One region of the Kineococcus deserti genome, then DNA from elsewhere that is predicted to be linked to it. Evidence: riboswitches for the same ligand, from Rfam matches in the RefSeq annotation. Region 1 holds a riboswitch; the other holds the start of a gene.
The links. Region 1 has a riboswitch for cyclic di-AMP ahead of ACRYR2_RS13210 (transglycosylase family protein). Riboswitches for the same ligand answer to the same signal wherever they lie in the genome.

Region 1 (8,111 bases):
GGACCTGTACAAGGCCTACACCGAGGCCGAGCTGCGGTTCGTCGACGACAAGACCCTCGCCCTGCACCGCTCCCTGGACCCGCAGGACGTCGAGCTGTTCGGCTTCGACACCTCGACGGTGGACTGGCGGCACTACTGGCTGGACAGCCACTGCCCCAGCGTCACCACCCAGATGCGCAAGTACGAGGAGATCCGCCGGCGGCGCAAGCAGGCCGAGGCGACCGGACCCCGTGAGCTGCAGCCCGTCGCCGACGGGGCGGCCCCCGTCCTGGCCGTCTTCGACCTGGCCGGGACGTTGCTGCCGGGCACCGTCGTCGACTCCTACCTGACGCTGCGGCTGTCGGCGCTGGACGCCCCGGCCCGCATCGCCGAGTTCGGGCGGGTCATGCGGCACCTGCCGGGCTGGATCGCGGCCGAGCGCCGTGACCGCGGCAGCTTCCTGCGCTCGCTGTTCCGCGGGTACGCCGGGGTGGACCTGGACGCGCTGGAGACCTACGTCGACGACGTCTTCGCGCCCGGCTTCCTGCAGCAGGTCTCCTCCGACGCCCTGCGGCGCATCCAGGCCCACCGCGACGCCGGTCACCGCACGATCCTCATGACCGGCGACGTCCGGCAGGTCACCCGCCCGCTGGCCGGGCTGTTCGACGAGGTCGTGTGCACCGAGCTGGACGAGGAGCGCGTCGACGGGCAGCGCCAGGCCAACGGCTTCCTGACCTCCCCGCCGCTGGTCGGCGAGGCCCGCGCGGCGTGGCTGCGCCGGTACGCCGAGGTCGAGGGGGCCGACCTGTCGGCCAGCTACGCCTACGCCGACTCCCACGTGGACCTGCCGCTGCTGAAGACCGTGGGCAACCCGACCGCCGTCTCGCCCGACGTCCCGCTGTTCCGGGTCGCCCGGGCCTCGCGCTGGCCGGTGGCGGACTGGGCGGCCTCCTCGCCCACCCGCCGCCTGCGCGTCCCGCAGCAGGTGCTGGCGGGCACCGACTGAGGCGCGGCGTCGCGGTGCGGACGGCTCCGGTCGGGCGCGGGCGTGGCAGGATGCGTGGTGTGAACTCCACACCGTCGAGCAGTCGCTGCGGACCGCCGGTGTCGAGGACCGAAGGATGGCGAGGCTGATGGGCATCCCCCGAGCGAGCCGGATCGTGCGCGCACTTCCGTTGCTGCGCAAGCGTTCGGGTGTCGGCGCACCGGAACCCGAGGAGGGCAGCCGGTCGGTCCACCGCAACGACTGGGTGCGGTCGGCACCGGCGACCCTCGTGCGGTCGGGGCTGCAGCGGGCGCTCATGGCGCCCGTGCTGCGCTCGAAGCTGTCCATCCACGTGCAGGGCGCCGAGGTGCTCGACCGGCTCGGGACGGCGGCCATCCTGGTCGCCAACCACTCCTCGCACCTGGACGCACCGGTGATCCTGGAGGCCCTCGGGCCGCGCCGGCGCCGTCGGGTCGCGATCGCCGCGGCCGCGGACTACTTCTTCGACGTGTGGTGGCGGGCGGCTCCCTCGGGCCTGGTCATCGGGACCTACCCCCTGGAACGTCGTGGCGGCCGGGGTCCGAACTCCTCGGCGAAGCTGCTGCAGGACGGCTGGAGCCTGGTGATCTTCGCCGAGGGCGGCCGCAGCTACACCGGCGAGATGCGCCCGTTCAAGAAGGGTGCGGCCTACCTCGCCCTCGAGGCCGGAGTGCCGGTCGTGCCCATCGCGCTGCGCGGCACCTTCGACGCCATGCCCCCGAAGCAGAACTGGCCCTCGAAGGGCCGCCAGCCGATCTCGGTGACCTTCGGTGAGCCCCTGTACGGGCGCGCGGGTGAACGCGCGGGGGACTTCACGCCGCGCATCGAGGAAGCCGTCGCGAAGCTGCTCGCCAACAGCTGACCACCGGCTCACCCTGTGAACTGCATCACACGGTCGGGCGTGCGCCCAGCCTGAGCACGGGGTTTCGGGTCACGATCCGGTCGCGAGACGGTGTACGGGAGGCCCCCGGCTTGTTACGGTCGGTCCGTCCCTGAGCCCGTTCGGGGACACGGCCGCGGAACGCCGAGTCCTGCCCACCGCGCGCCGGAAGCAGAACACGTGGGTAGGAGCGGGGGACCCAAGGTTCCTCGGACGACCACGGTCGTCCTCGGGGTGAAGCCGCGTCCGCGCGGCCGGGTCAACCTTCGATCCGAACCCGACAGCTGACCTCGCAGGCGTTGGAGGTCGACCCATGTCTGCGATCCGTCGCGCCACCGCGCGCCCCCGTGCCCTCTCGAACCGGTCCACGTTCCTCCGCCGCGGCCTGCTCGCGTCCGCCGCGGCCGGCGCCGCCGGCGCCGCGATCCTGGGCCCCGTCTCCAGCGCCTCCGCCGCTCCCGTGGAGCAGTGGGACCGCCTCGCCCAGTGCGAGGCCAGCGGCAACTGGCACATCAACACCGGCAACGGCTACTACGGCGGGCTGCAGTTCAGCTCGAGCACCTGGACGGGCTTCAACGGCGGGCAGTACGCCCCCCGCGCCGACCTGGCCACCCGCGAGCAGCAGATCGTCGTCGCCGAGCGCGTGCTCGCGCGGCAGGGCTGGGGCGCCTGGCCCTCCTGCTCGCGCAAGCTCGGCCTGAACGGCGCCGCCGACCCGGTCGGCCAGGAGCAGGCCCTGCTCAACCCGGCCCCGGCCCCGGCGCCCGCCCCGGCTCCGGTTGCCGTGGTCGAGTCGGCCCCGGCGCCCGCGGTGCGCACCCACACCGTCGCCCCCGGCGACACCCTGTACCGCATCGCCGTCAACAACGGCGTCGCGGGCGGCTACGCCGCGGTGTGGAACGCCAACCGCGCCCTCATCGGCGACAACCCGGCCGCCATCCACGTCGGCCAGGTGCTCGTCCTCCCCTGACGGAGGCCTGCTGACCAGAACGCTGCACCAGCTCCCCGATCCGGGCCGTTCCGAGGCCGTCAGGGTGAGCTGGTGCAGCGTTCTGGTCACGACGCCGAGCCGACGACGCGCCCTGTCCCGGGGACGAGGCGCACCGGCCCGCGACAGGTCCCGCCTCGTGGGACCTCCGTGACGCACGGCGTGGTCGGCGGTGCCGACCACTGAGGTCGCCCACAGGCCTGCCTACGGCCGCTGGCCGAAGACGTGGCGGCGGACCCAGGCGTGCTGGGCGATCGCGGCCGCGGCGCCGACGTTGATCGAGCGGGTCGAGCCGAACTGGGCGATGGCGAGCACGTCGACGCAGTGGGCGACGGCCGCCTCGGTCAGACCGGGCCCCTCCTGGCCGAAGAGCATCACGCACTCGCGCGGCAGGTCGTAGGTCTCCAGCGGCACCGACCCCTCGACGTTGTCGATGCCGACGATCGGCAGGTCCCGGTCCGCGGCCCAGGCCGCCAGCGCCGCCACGTCGGTGTGGTGGTGGACGGACAGGTACCGGTCGGTGACCATGGCGCCGCGCCGGTTCCAGCGCTTGAAGCCCACGACGTGGGCGCCGGCGGCGTTCACGGCGTTCGCGGTGCGCACGACCGAGCCGATGTTCGCGTCGTGCTGCCAGTTCTCCACCGCGACGTGCAGCGGGTTCCGGCGGGTGTCCAGGTCGGCCACGATCGCGGCGTTCGACCAGTAGCGGTACTCGTCGACGACGTTGCGGCGGTCGCCGTCGCGCAGCAGTTCCGGGTCGTACCGCGGGTCGTCGGGCCAGGCCCCCTCCCAGGGACCCACCCCGACGACCCGTCGTTCCAGCTCAGTCACCCGGACATCGTCCCAGGTGTCAGGCGGCCTTCTTCCACGCCGACCGGAACCCCAGCGACCGGCCCGTCTGCAGCAGGCTGTTCTCGTACAGCCGCCGCGCGACCGCGACGAACAGCAGGGCCGTCACGGCGATGACCGCCAGCGACAGCAACGGTTCCCACAGCGCGACGTCGCCCTGGACGACCCGCTTGGGCATGACCATGGGCGAGGACAACGGCACGTAGCTCAGGACGGTCTGCAACGTCCCGGGCTCGTTGACGACGAAGGAGGCGAAGAACGGCAGCATCACGAACATCTGCACGGGGGTGGCGGTGGACTGCAGGTCCTCCAGCCGGCTGGCCATGGCCCCGGCCGCCGCCCACAGGCACGACAGCATCGCGAACCCGAGGACGAAGAACACCAGGAACCACACGGCGGCGCTCGGAATGCCCGGGATGGACTCCAGCAGATCCGGTTGCGCGACGGCGAGGGCCGCCAGGCCCGCCGCGACGAGCAGCAGGATCTGCGCGAACGCGAGGATCCCGTTGCCGAGGATCTTGCCGATCAGCAGCTGCCGCACCGGAACCGTCGTCACGAGCAGCTCGATGACGCGGGTCTGCTTCTCCTGCACCACGCTCTGGGCGATCGAGTACCCGAAGATGACGACGATCTGGAAGAACAGGACCGCGAACGCGAGCCCGAGCAGGTAGACCATGAACGGGTCGACGGCATCGGGGTCCAGCAGCACGGTCGCCGGCGGCGGCAGCGACAGGACCCGTTCGACGTCGGCGCGGTCGACGCCCACGGCCTCGAACCCGGCGACGGTCTGGGCGGCGCCGACGCGGGCCGACAGGATCGCGGACAGGGTGTCCGGAACGGTGCGGTCCCCCACGATCGTCGTCCCCGTCTCACCGACCAGGACCGCCGCGTCGACGTCCTCGGAGCGGACGGCCGCCTCGGCGGCGGCCTGGTCGGCCACCTCCCGCAGGGCGACCCGTTCGTCGGGGTCCTCCCCCGGCAACGCCGTCTCGACGAGTGCGCGCGAGTCGCTCGTCACCGCGACGTCGTAGTCGTCGGTCCCACCGGACAGCACCCCCGGCAGCACGGCCGCGGCCGCCACGATGACGAACAGCAGGACGGTGGAGAAGATGAACCCCTTGTCCCGCAACCGTTCGGTCATCTCGCGCTGGGCGACGATCCACCACTGGCCCTTCACCGGGACACCTCCTGGAACAGTTCGGACAACGTGGGCAGCACGGGCCCGAAGGCCCGGACGGGCCCGCGGCGCAGTGCTTCGGCGAGGATCTTCTGGTCCAGGTCGCCCGCTCCGTCGGGCAGTTCCAGGACGACACCGCCGGCGCGGCGGTCGACCAGCCGCACGCCGGCGATGTCGCGCACCCAGTCCAGGTCGGCGTCGGCGACGAGTTCGTACCGCGAGCCTCCGCGGGCGCGGCGCAGCTTGTCCGGCTCGCCGGAGGCGACGACCCGCCCGCCGTGCAGGATGACCAGTTCGTCGCAGAGCCGGTCGACGAGGTCGAGCTGGTGGCTGGAGAACAGCACGCCCACGCCCGCGGCCGTCTTCTCCCGCAGCAGCTCCGCCATGGCGTCGACGGCCAGCGGGTCGAGCCCGGAGAACGGTTCGTCGAGGACGAGGAGTTCGGGGTCGTGGACGAGGGAGGCCGCGACCTGCACGCGCTGCTGGTTCCCCAGGGACAGCGATTCCAGCTTGTCGCCGGAGCGGTCGCCCAGGCCCAGCCGGTCCAGGAGGTCCTGCCCGCGCTCGGTGGCGACCCCGCGGTCGACGCCGTGCAGGCGGGCCAGGAACACGAGCTGCTCCAGGATCCGGCCCTTGGGGTACAGGCCGCGTTCCTCGGGCATGTAGCCGAACCGCCGGCGCAGGGCCAGGTCGGGCACCTGCCCGCGGAACGTCACCGTTCCGGAGTCGGCGGCGAGGACGCCCAGGGCGATCCGCATCGTGGTGGTCTTCCCGGCACCGTTCGCGCCGACGAAGCCGACCATGCGTCCGTCGGGGACGCTGAGGCTGACGTCGTCGAGCGCGAGACGGTCCCCGAACCTGCGGGTGATCGAGTCGAGGACTAGCACCCGGCGAACCTATGCGCGCGCTGGGAGGGAGCGCGTCCGCCGAAGGTCGCTCAGCCGAACGTCGAAGAGGTCGGGTGGACCCGCACGGCCGTCGCCTTGACGGCCAGGTGGACGGTGGCGCCGGGGGTCAGGTCCAGCTCGGCGGCCGCGCCGACGGTGATGTCCGCCAGGACGTCGGTGGCGGGCAGCGCGTCCGGGCGGGCGCGCACCCGCAGGACGTCGCCGTGCGGGGTGACGTCGACGACGGTGGCGGCCCAGCGGTTGCGCGGGCTGCCCCCGGGGTCGCGCGCGTGCACGGCCACCGCGGAGGGGCTGAACAGGGCCACGCCGCGTTCCCCCGGGGCACCGTCGACGACCCCGGCGACCGTGGTCCCGTCGGCGGTCCGCAGACCGTCGGCGGTGATCTGCCCAGGCAGCAGCACCAGCCCGGCCAGCTGCGCCCCGAACGCGCTGCGCGGAGCCGACAGCACCTGGCGCACCGGCCCGCGTTCGGCGATCCGGCCGGACTCCAGGACGACGACCTCGTCGGCCAGGGCGAGGGCGTCGAGCGGGTCGTGGGTGACCAGGACGGCCGACCGGCCGCGCAGCACGCGGCGCAGGACCTGCCGGACCTCCGGGGCGGCGGTCACGTCGAGCGCGGCCATCGGCTCGTCGAGCAGCAGCAGCCGCGGCTCGGCGGCCAGCGCCCGGGCGATCGCGACGCGCTGAGCCTGGCCGCCGGACAGTTCGTGGGGGCGGCGGCGCGCGAACTGCGTCATGCCCACCTCGGCCAGCAACCGTTCCGCCCGGGCCCGGGCCCGGGCCTTCGACAGCCCGGAGCTGCGGGGGCCGAAGGCGACGTTGGCCTCCACGGTCAGGTGCGGGAACAGCAGCGCCTGCTGGGCCAGCAGCCCCACTCCGCGCCGGTGGGCCGGGACGAAGGTCGCCCTCCCGTCGGCGCCGTCGCCGGCCAGGACCCGCCCGTCCAGGACGATCCGGCCGGCCGAGGGGCGCAGCAGTCCCGCCAGGAGGCTCAGCAGCGTGGACTTCCCGGCGCCGTTGGGGCCCAGCACGGCCAGGACCTCCCCGTCGGGGACCACCAGGTCCAGGGCCAGCCCCCGCTCGGCGAACCTCACCGCCACCTCGAGGCTCACGACAGGGCTCCGCGACGGCCCCGCACCGCCACCACGACGACGACCGCGACGACGACGAGCAGCAGCGACATCGCCGCGGCGGCGTCGGGATCGGTCTCGCGCTGCAGGTAGATCTCCAGCGGCAGCGTGCGGGTGACGCCCTGCAGGCTGCCCGCGAAGGTCAGCGTCGCGCCGAACTCCCCCAGTGCCCTCGCGAACGCCAGCACGGCCCCCGACAGCAGGCCGGGCGCCACCAGCGGCAGCGTCACCCGGAACAGCACCCGGCCCGGCGGGGCGCCGAGGGTGGCCGCGATCGACTCGTACCGCCGGCCCGCGCTGCGCAGCGAACCCTCCAGGCTCAGCACCAGGAACGGCAGCGACACGAACGTCTGCGCGATGACGACCGCGACGGTGGTGAACGCGATCGTGACGCCGAAACCCTCCAGCGCCGGGCCGAGCAACCCGCGGCGGCCCAGTGCGTACAACAGCGCCAGACCACCGACGACGGGCGGCAGGACGAGGGGCAGCAGCACGATCGAGCGCAGCACCCGCAGGCCGGGGAAACTGCTGCGCGCGAGCACCAGCGCCATCGGGACGCCGAGCAGGAGGCAGCACACGGTGCTGGCCGTGGCCGTCCGCAGGCTGAGCGCGAGCGCGGCGCGGGCGGACTCGGAGGTGACCAGCGCGAGGAAGTCGGACCAGTCGACGCGGGAGAGCACACCGAGCAGCGGGGCCAGGAACAGGAGCAACCCGCACGCCGCCGGGACGAACACCCAGCGGGGCAGCGCACTGCCCGCCACCCCACCGCCGCGACGCGTCACGGCCGCCCGAACCCCGCGGCCTGCAGCACCTCCTGACCGCCGGCCCCCACGACGAACTCCACGAAGGCGTCCGCCAGGTCGGGGTCGGCGGCACCGGTCAGGGCCGCGATCGGGTAGGTATTCACCGCGGCGGCGGACTCGGGGAACTCCACGCCGGTGACCCGGTCGCCGGCCGAGATGACGTCGGTGACGTAGACCAGACCGGCGTCGGCCTCCCCGGAGGTGACCTTGCCGAGCACGTCGGTCACCGAGGACTCCTCGCTGACCGGGTCGAGGGGGACGCCGCTGCTCTGCTCGACCCTGTCGGTCGCCGCGCCGCAGGGTACCTGCGCGGCGCAGACGACGACCCTGACGCCGGGTTCGGCCAGGTCGGCGAAGGTGGCGATGCCGGCGG
Region 2 (8,111 bases), on a different contig from region 1:
GGCCCTGGGTGACCGGGTTGAACACCCGGAAGAACGGCGAGGCGTCCGTGCCCGACCCCGCGACCCACTGCCAGCCGTGCATGTTGCTGGCCAGGTCGGCGTCGCGCAGCCGGTGCATGAACTCCCGGCCGCCGTGCTGCCACTCCACGTGCAGGTCCTTGACCAGGAAGCTGGCCACGATCATCCGCACGCGGTTGTGCACCCAGCCGACGGCGCGCAGCTGGCGCATGCCGGCGTCGACGATCGGGAAACCCGTCCGCCCTTCGGCCCAGGCGGTGAAGTCCTCACCGGGTTGCCGGTACTGCAGACCCGCCAGCTGCGGTTTGTAGTACTGCCGGGCGCTGTCGGGGCGGTTCCACAGGACGTCGGCGTAGAAGTCGCGCCAGCACAGTTCGGTGCGGTACGTCTGCGCGCCCCGTGACGTCCGGCGGCGCAGGTCGGCCAGCAGGGTCCGCGGGTGCAGTTCGCCCCACTTCAGGGCGTGCGAGAGCTGGGAGGTCCCGTCGCGGTCGGGACGGTTGCGCTCCTCGTCGTAGTCGGCCAGACCGTGCTCGAGGAAGTCGTGCCAGCGTTCGTGCGCCGCCTCCTCGCCGGCCTCGGGCAGTGCCAGGTCGCCCAGGTCGGGTTCGGCGAGCCAGTGCGCACCGCCGACGCCCTCGCCCTCGCCGATCCACCGCACCGTCCCGGGGTCCCCGGCCGGGTCGGGCCAGCCGTGCTCGTGCCAGGCCCGGGAGAAGGGCGTGAACACCTGGAACGGCGAACCCGATCCGGTGAGCAGCGTGCCGGGTCCGATGGCGTACGGGGTGCCGGTCCGCACCAGCTCACGGCCGTACCCGGCCAGAGCCTGCTCGACCTGCTCGTCGCGGCGGCGGCCGTACGGCCCGGCGTCGGCGCTGACGTGCACCCGGCGGGCCCCGACCCGCTCGGCCACCCGGTCCACGACGTGCGCGGGGTCGCCGTGCTCGACGACGAGCGTGCCGCCGAGGTCGGCGTCCAGCGCCCGCAGCGAGCGCAGCAGGTAGGCGCGGCGCACGTCCCCCGACGGCCCCCACAGCGCCGGGTCGAGGACGAACAGCGGCAGGACCTCGCCGTCGGCGACCGCGGCCAGCAGCGCCGGGTGGTCCCCGAGCCGCAGGTCCCGGCGGAACCACAGGACGCTCGTCCGTCTCCTCGCACTCCCGGCCACCTGGCGGACGCTAGCCGCGGGAGGGGGGTGCCGCGATCGGGACAGGGGTGCGACCACCACCGCAGATGCCGGATGATGGGCACCGTGAGCGATCTCATCGACACCACCGAGATGTACCTCAAGACGGTCTTCGAACTGGAAGAGGAAGGCATCGTGCCGATGCGCGCTCGCATCGCCGAGCGGCTGCACCACTCGGGGCCCACCGTGTCCCAGACGGTCGCCCGCATGGAACGCGACGGCCTGCTGCACGTCGGCACCGACCGCCGGCTCGAGCTGACCGAGGCGGGCATGGCCAAGGCCATGCGCGTCATGCGCAAGCACCGGCTGACCGAGCGTCTGCTGACCGACGTCATCGGCCTGGAGTGGAGCCTGGTGCACGAGGAGGCCTGCCGCTGGGAGCACGTGGTCTCCGAGGAGGTCGAGAAGCGGCTCGTGGCCATCCTGGACCACCCGCACTTCGACCCGTACGGCAACCCGATCCCCGGGCTGCTGGAGCTGGGCGAGGACGGCGCCTCCGAGGAGTTCCGCGCCGGTGTGCAGCCGCTGACGACCTCGGCCGTCGAGGGGCGTCCCGTCGTGGTCCGCCGGCTGGGGGAGCCGCTGCAGACGGACGTCTCGCTGCTGGCGAGGTTCCACAGCGCCGGGCTGGTGCCCGGGGTGGAGGTCGTGGCCAAGTCCTCCGCCGCCGGTGTCGAGGTCGTGATCGGCGACACCGTCGTGGACCTCACGACCGCCGAGGCGTCACACATCTTCGTCGCGCTGGGCTGAGATCAGCCGGTCGGCCCCCTCGCGCGACGCGGCGTGAGGGGTCTTCCCTCGTCCGGCTCTCACCGAGATCGGCGCTGCGTGCTCGATCGTGACTCTGTGTTAATCATCGACCACCGCTCGTCACCGCCCCGGCACCTGTTCGTCACCGGGCCGTGACATCCGCGCCACAGTCGGGTTATGGTCCACCCGCATCCGCGACATCGCACGCGGACGCCCTCGCGCGGACGCCGAGCCCTGCCACCGCGTCGAGGTCCCCGAGACTCGTTCATGGCAGGGGTGGGGGAACCAGGTAGTACGGGCGTCGAACGGTCGAGCAGACCGTCCGAGGTCCTCGGGGTGAAGCCGGCGAGAGCCGGCCGGGCGAAACTCCCGTCCGAACCCGACAGCTCACCTCGCAGGCGTCGGAGAGGCCAACACCTTGACGACTCGCGTCCAGGCGCGCCACCGCGCCGCCGTTCGTTCCCTCACGTCCCTGACCGACCTGTCGAACAGCGTCACCCGATGCGCAGGTGGGGCGGCCCGCACCGGCGCCGTCGTCGCCGCCGCCGGTGGTCTGCTCGTCTCGATCGCCCTGCCCGCCGGTGCCGCGACCGCCGCCGCACCCGCCGCCGTGTCCTCGACCGTCTCCTCCGCGGTCGCCGCCGTCCCCGCCGCGTTCGGCACCACCGCCGTCGGAGTCGTCTCCGCCCCGGCGACCGCCACGACGCTGGCCACCACCTCGACGTTCGCGGCCGCCCCGGCGCCCGCGCCGGTCGTCGTGGCCCCCGTGGTGACGCGGGTGGCGCGCACCGCCGACGCGAACGCCGTCGTCGCCGCCAGCGTGGCCGAGAACGCGGCGGCCGTCCCGGCTCCCGTGGCCGTCCAGGTCGCCGCCGAGGCCCCCGCCCCGGCGCCGGCCCCGGCGCCGGTGGCCTCGCTGGGTTCGCAGATCCTCGCCGTCGCCGACGACTACGCCGGTGTCCCGTACGTGTACGGCGGCACCACCCCCTCCGGGTTCGACTGCTCCGGCTACACCAGCTACGTGTACCGGCAGGTCGGCGTGGAGATCCCGCGCACCTCCAACGCGCAGCTGCAGTCCAGCGCCCGCATCTCGCGCGGCGAGGCCGTCCCCGGCGACCTGGTGTTCTTCACCAACTCCGGTGGCCGCGCCTACCACGTCGGCATCTACGCCGGCGACAACATGATGTGGGATGCGCCGCGGGCCGGGAAGCCCGTGCAGCTGCGGGCCATCTGGTCCGACGCCGTCACCTTCGGCCGGCTGGCCCCCACGGTGTGATCTGAGACCAGCACGACGAGCACGACCCGACCGCCGGTCCCGAGGGTTCCCTCCCCTCGGGGCCGGCGGTTCGTCGTTCCCGGCCGGTCGTGGTCGCGTGGGGTTCACGGGGAAGTTGATGACTCGAACACCTCCTGCGACGTACCCTGCCGTCAACGACGACGGAACCGCGGAGGGCCGATGACCAGGCGTCACCCCGGCACGACCCCCGCGGCACCGCCTGCCCGGCGCGTCGTGGGGCACCACCGTGTGCACCGCCACCATGTGCCCTGCCAGGTGCGCATCGTCGCTCTCAGAGGCGCCTTCCCGGTCCGGGAAGGCGCCTCTCGTCGTCTCAGGAGGTGGATGTGCGCACGCTCGTGCTGAACGCCGGCTACGAACCGCTCGCGGTCGTGTCCTTCCGGAGGGCCCTGGTGCTCGTGCTGTCCGGGAAGGCCTCGGTGGTCCTGGCCGACGCCGATCCGGTGGTGGGAGCGTCGATGAGCCTGGAACGCCCCTCCGTCATCCTGCTGACGCGCTACGTCCGGGTGCCCCGCGGGCAGGTCGTCCCCGTCAGCCGGCGCGGGGTGCTGCGCCGCGACCACCAGCGGTGCGCCTACTGCCGCGGCCACGCCACCACGGTCGACCACGTCCTGCCGCGCAGCCGCCGCGGCCCGGACAGCTGGGAGAACCTCGTCGCCTGCTGCGTGCGGTGCAACAACGCCAAGGGCGACCGCACACCGGAGGAGATGGGCTGGCACCTGCCGTTCCGGCCGGCCGCGCCGCGGGGCGCCTCCTGGGCGGTGCGCGGGGCCGAGCAGCCCGATCCGCGCTGGGACGAGTTCCTGGCCCAGGCGGCCTGAGCCCGCCGCGGGCCGGACGGAAAACCGGAGGCCCGGCGACCCCCTGCCTCGTTAGCGTTCCGGGAGGAACCACCGTCGCGGTGGGACCTCGCGAACGTGAGGAGGGACGGTGACGCGCCCGACGCTGTCCCCCCGGCGCCTCGCCGGCCCCACGAGCACGGCCGCGGTGGTGCTGGGGATCCTCGCCGCCGCCGCCGAGACGGTCGGCACGGTCGTCACCGGCCGCATCGCCCAGGACCCGGGCGCCGCGCTGCTGGTGGTGCTGGGCGTGCTCGTGGTGGGGGCCAGCGCGGCCGACACCCTGGGCCGGGTGGCGCTGGCCAGCGCGGTGGGCCGGGCCGAGGGGCGCTTGCGCGCCGACCTGCTCGGGGCCGCCTTCGCCCAGCCGCTGCCCGCGCTGGGCGAGCAGGCCGTGGGCGAGGTCATCGACCGCGTCGACGACGATCCGCGCCAGCTCGCCGCGCTGCTGCGCGAGGCCGTGTGGGACCTGGGCCGCGGTCTGACCCGCTCGCTGCTCGGCTGGGTCGTGGCCGGCCTGGTCTGGTGGCCGGCCTGGATCGCGTTCCCGCTCGTGGCGGTCGCCGTCTGGTTCGCCGTGCGGGGGCTGACGGTGGTGCTCGTGCGGCGCAAGGTGGCCGAGGAGGTCGCCTGGACCGACCACGCCGCCCAGCTCGAGGAGGCCGTGGCCGGTCGCGACGACGTGCGCTCCAGCCTGGGCCAGCCGCACGTGGTGCGCCGGTACGCGGCGCTGGCGGCCCAGGTGCTGACCCGGGTCCGGGCGACCAGCACCCTGTCGGCCGCCGTGGCCCGGCGCACCACGCTGGTGCTGGCCCTGCTGTGCTCGGGTTTCGTCGTGGGCGGGGTCGTGCTGGCCGGTGACGGACGCCTGTCGGTGGCCCAGCTGGTGACCGTCTGGCTGCTGTGCTCCGGTTTCGCCGGGGACATGAGCGAGATCAGCGAACGACTTCCCGAGGTGCAGGCCGGACTCGGTGCGGTGCAACGCATCCGCTCCCTGCTGACGGCACCGGCCGAACCCGCCGGCGGAGGACGTGTCCCGGCCGGTCCGCTGGCCGTGGAGTTCCGCGGGCTGCGGTTCGCGCACCCGGGGGGTTTCGCGCTGCGCGAGGTGACGTTCGCGGTGCCCGCCGGGACGACGTGCGCTCTCGTGGGCCGCAGCGGATCGGGCAAGTCGACGCTGGCGGCGCTGCTGTCCCGCGCGCTGGACACGCCCCGCGGGCAGCTGTTCCTCGGCGGCGCCGACGTGTGCGACCTGGACCTGCAGGACCTGCGCCGGAGCGTCGGCGTCGTCACCCAGCGCACCGAGCTGCTGGCCGGCACGCTGCGGCAGAACATCACCCTCGACGGGGACGTGCCGGCGGCCCGCGTCGAGGCCGCCGTCGACTCCCTGGGCTTGCGCGACTGGGTCGAGGCACTGCCCGACGGGCTGCAGACGCGGCTCGGTCCCGGCGGGGTGACGCTGTCGGCGGGGGAGGAGCAACTCGTCGCCTTCGCCCGCCTGCTGGTGCGCGACGTGCGGGTCGTCGTCCTGGACGAGGCCACCGCCCGGATGGACCCGGTCACCGAGCACCGCGTCACCGCGGCCGCCCAGCGGCTGCTGACGGGGCGGACCGGTCTGCTCATCGCCCACCGGCTCTCCACCACCGCGCGCGCCGACTCCGTCGCCGTCCTGGAAGGCGGCCGGCTCGTCCAGCACGGGCCGCGCGCCGAGCTGGCGCGGGTGGACGGCCCGTTCGCCGACCTGCTGCGCGCCAGTGCGGGCCAGCACGAGGAGCTGGGCGCCGAGCACCGCGACGGGGACGTGCTCACCAGCCGGGAGCGACGCCCGCGGGGTGTCCTCCCACCGGCGCCCCGGCCGCGGCTGGCCGCGGCCGTGTGGACGGCCATCACCCGGTTCCCGCGGTGGGGACTGCTGGGGGCAGCGCTGTTCGCGGCCGTCTCGGTGATCGGGATCTACGGCGCCGCCGTGGGGTGGCTGTGGGGTCTGGTCGTGCAGGCCCTGCAGGACGGGGCGGGTGCCGCGCAGCCGTGGGTGCCGATGACCGCGCTGGTGCTGGTCCTGCTCGCCATCCCGTTCGTGCTGGGCGCGGCGCTGGAGGTCTACCCGCTGTGGTGGAACGCCGTGACGCTGAGCACCCGGCTGGCGGTGCTGCGCGGGCAGACCCGCCAGCACCGGCTGGCCCGGGTCCCGGCGGGGGAGGTGGCGGCCCGTTGCCTGGACTCCGAACGGTTCGTCCTCTACGTCGACCGCTGGGTCGACGTCGTCATCGGCGTCCTCGTCGCGACCGTCACCGCGCTGATCGCCCGTGACCCCACCGCCGGTGCGGTGGTCGCCGTCGTCATGCTCGGGTCGGCCGTCGTCTCGGTCGCCGGGGCCCCGGTGGCCGGCCGCCGCGGCCGGGTCGCCGGCGACGCCCGCGCCGTGTTCGGGCGCGACCTCGGGTCGGCCGTGGACGCCGCCCGCACGGTCAAGCTGGCCGCGGCCGTCCCGGGCGTGCTGACCCACCTGGCCCGCGTCGACTCCACGCGGGTGCAGGCCTCGGTGCGCGAGTTCCGGGTGCGGGCCCTGCTGGAGGGGGTGCCGGGGATCCTGGTGCAGACGGGGATCGTGGCCACCTGGGCGCTGCACCTGCTCGGCTGGTGGTCGCTGGCCGAGGCGCTGCTGGTGTCCACCGCCGTGGCCGGAGCCTCCTACTACGGCACCGTCGCCGGTGCCGTCATCACCGAGGCCCCCGTCGCCCGTGAGTGGTTGCGGGCCGTCACCGCCCTGGCCGGGACCGAGGAGGTCGTCCGCCTGCCACCGTCCGTCGACCTGGTCCACGGCACCGCGCCGGCTCCGGGGACGCCGCCGAAGCAGCCGTTGCGGCGGCTGAGCGTGCAGGGCTTCGCCGCCGTGCACGACGACGGGACCGTCGGTGTCCAGGACGTGGACCTGGAGGTGGAGGCCGGCGAACTGGTCCTGCTGACCGGTCGGGTGGGGTCGGGCAAGTCGAGCCTGCTGGCCGCGCTGGCCGGGCTCGTGGACCACGAGGGGACGTTGCGCTGGAACGGGTCCGACGTCGCCGACCCGCAGACGTTCCTGCGCCCGGGACAGGTCGGCTACGTCGCGCAGGTGCCGCGGGTGCTGTCGGGCACCTTCGCCGACAACGTGGCGCTCGACCACGCGCACGCGAAGGCCCTGGCCGCTCCCGCGGTGCGCGACGCCCGCCTGGAACGCGACATCACCGCCGCCGGTGGGGACGGTGCCGTCGTCGGGCACCGCGGCGTCCGGCTCTCCGGTGGTCAGGTGCAACGGCTCGCCCTGGCGCGCGCGCTGGCCAGCGGCGCCGAGCTGCTCGTGGCCGACGACGTGTCCTCCGCGCTCGACGCCCGCACCGAGCTGGAACTGTGGCAGTCGTTGCGCGACAGGGGGACCACCGTCATCGGGTCGTCGTCCAAGCGCGCGGCGCTGCTGGCGGCCGACCGCGTCGTGGTGCTGGCCGACGGCCGGGTCGAGGCGGTCGGGCCGTGGAAGGAGCTGGAGGCGGACTGGGGCTTCCTCGCCGGGTGAGGGCCGGCTGGTCCGATCGGTGCCGCCGGGGTGCGACGTCCGGAGGACGCCGGGCCGCCGCGCCGGTGCGACCCTGGTGGCATGGACGGGAACAGGGACGAGAACAAGTGGCAGGGCGAGTCGATCGACTCGGTGCTGCGCGGGCTGCTCAAGCAGGGGCGGCTGGACCCGCAGGCCGAGCGGCTCGCCGAGCAGGGCATCGGCCGGTTGCGCGCCTTCCTGGGCAGCAGCCCGGCGCCGGAGACCGAGCAGGTCCAGGACGCCGAGGTCGTCGGCGCGGACCCGGCGCCCTCCTCGAGCGGCCGGGAGATGCTGATGCACACCATCCCGCTGGCCGACGGCACCCGCGTCGAGGTGCTGGTGCCCGAACGGCTGACCCGCGCCGAGGCCGACCGCGTCGCCGGTGTGCTCGCGGCGCTGTCGGTTCCCGAGGGACACGAGTGAGCACGATCGACGTCGAGGTGACCGGGA

Region 2: another riboswitch for cyclic di-AMP. It lies ahead of ACRYR2_RS02265 (C40 family peptidase); the one in region 1 lies ahead of ACRYR2_RS13210 (transglycosylase family protein).

What each region holds. Positions count from the first base shown of each region.
Region 1 covers NZ_JBJLSI010000015.1:40,093-48,203, reverse strand. Annotated here, with positions in the region: gene ACRYR2_RS13220 (SDR family oxidoreductase) at 1-985, shown strand, start outside; gene ACRYR2_RS13215 (lysophospholipid acyltransferase family protein) at 1,101-1,865, shown strand; cyclic di-AMP (ydaO/yuaA leader) riboswitch at 2,037-2,197, shown strand; gene ACRYR2_RS13210 (transglycosylase family protein) at 2,197-2,853, shown strand; gene ACRYR2_RS13205 (TrmH family RNA methyltransferase) at 3,076-3,702, opposite strand; gene ACRYR2_RS13200 (ABC transporter permease) at 3,722-4,897, opposite strand; gene ACRYR2_RS13195 (ABC transporter ATP-binding protein) at 4,894-5,784, opposite strand; gene ACRYR2_RS13190 (sulfate/molybdate ABC transporter ATP-binding protein) at 5,835-6,917, opposite strand; gene ACRYR2_RS13185 (ABC transporter permease) at 6,914-7,717, opposite strand; gene modA (molybdate ABC transporter substrate-binding protein) at 7,714-8,111, opposite strand, start outside.
Region 2 covers NZ_JBJLSI010000002.1:62,104-70,214, reverse strand. Annotated here, with positions in the region: gene ACRYR2_RS02275 (cryptochrome/photolyase family protein) at 1-1,186, opposite strand, end outside; gene ACRYR2_RS02270 (metal-dependent transcriptional regulator) at 1,271-1,954, shown strand; cyclic di-AMP (ydaO/yuaA leader) riboswitch at 2,197-2,370, shown strand; gene ACRYR2_RS02265 (C40 family peptidase) at 2,373-3,230, shown strand; gene ACRYR2_RS02260 (HNH endonuclease) at 3,578-4,072, shown strand; gene ACRYR2_RS02255 (ATP-binding cassette domain-containing protein) at 4,182-7,640, shown strand; gene ACRYR2_RS02250 (hypothetical protein) at 7,722-8,084, shown strand; gene ACRYR2_RS02245 (RNA-binding S4 domain-containing protein) at 8,081-8,111, shown strand, end outside.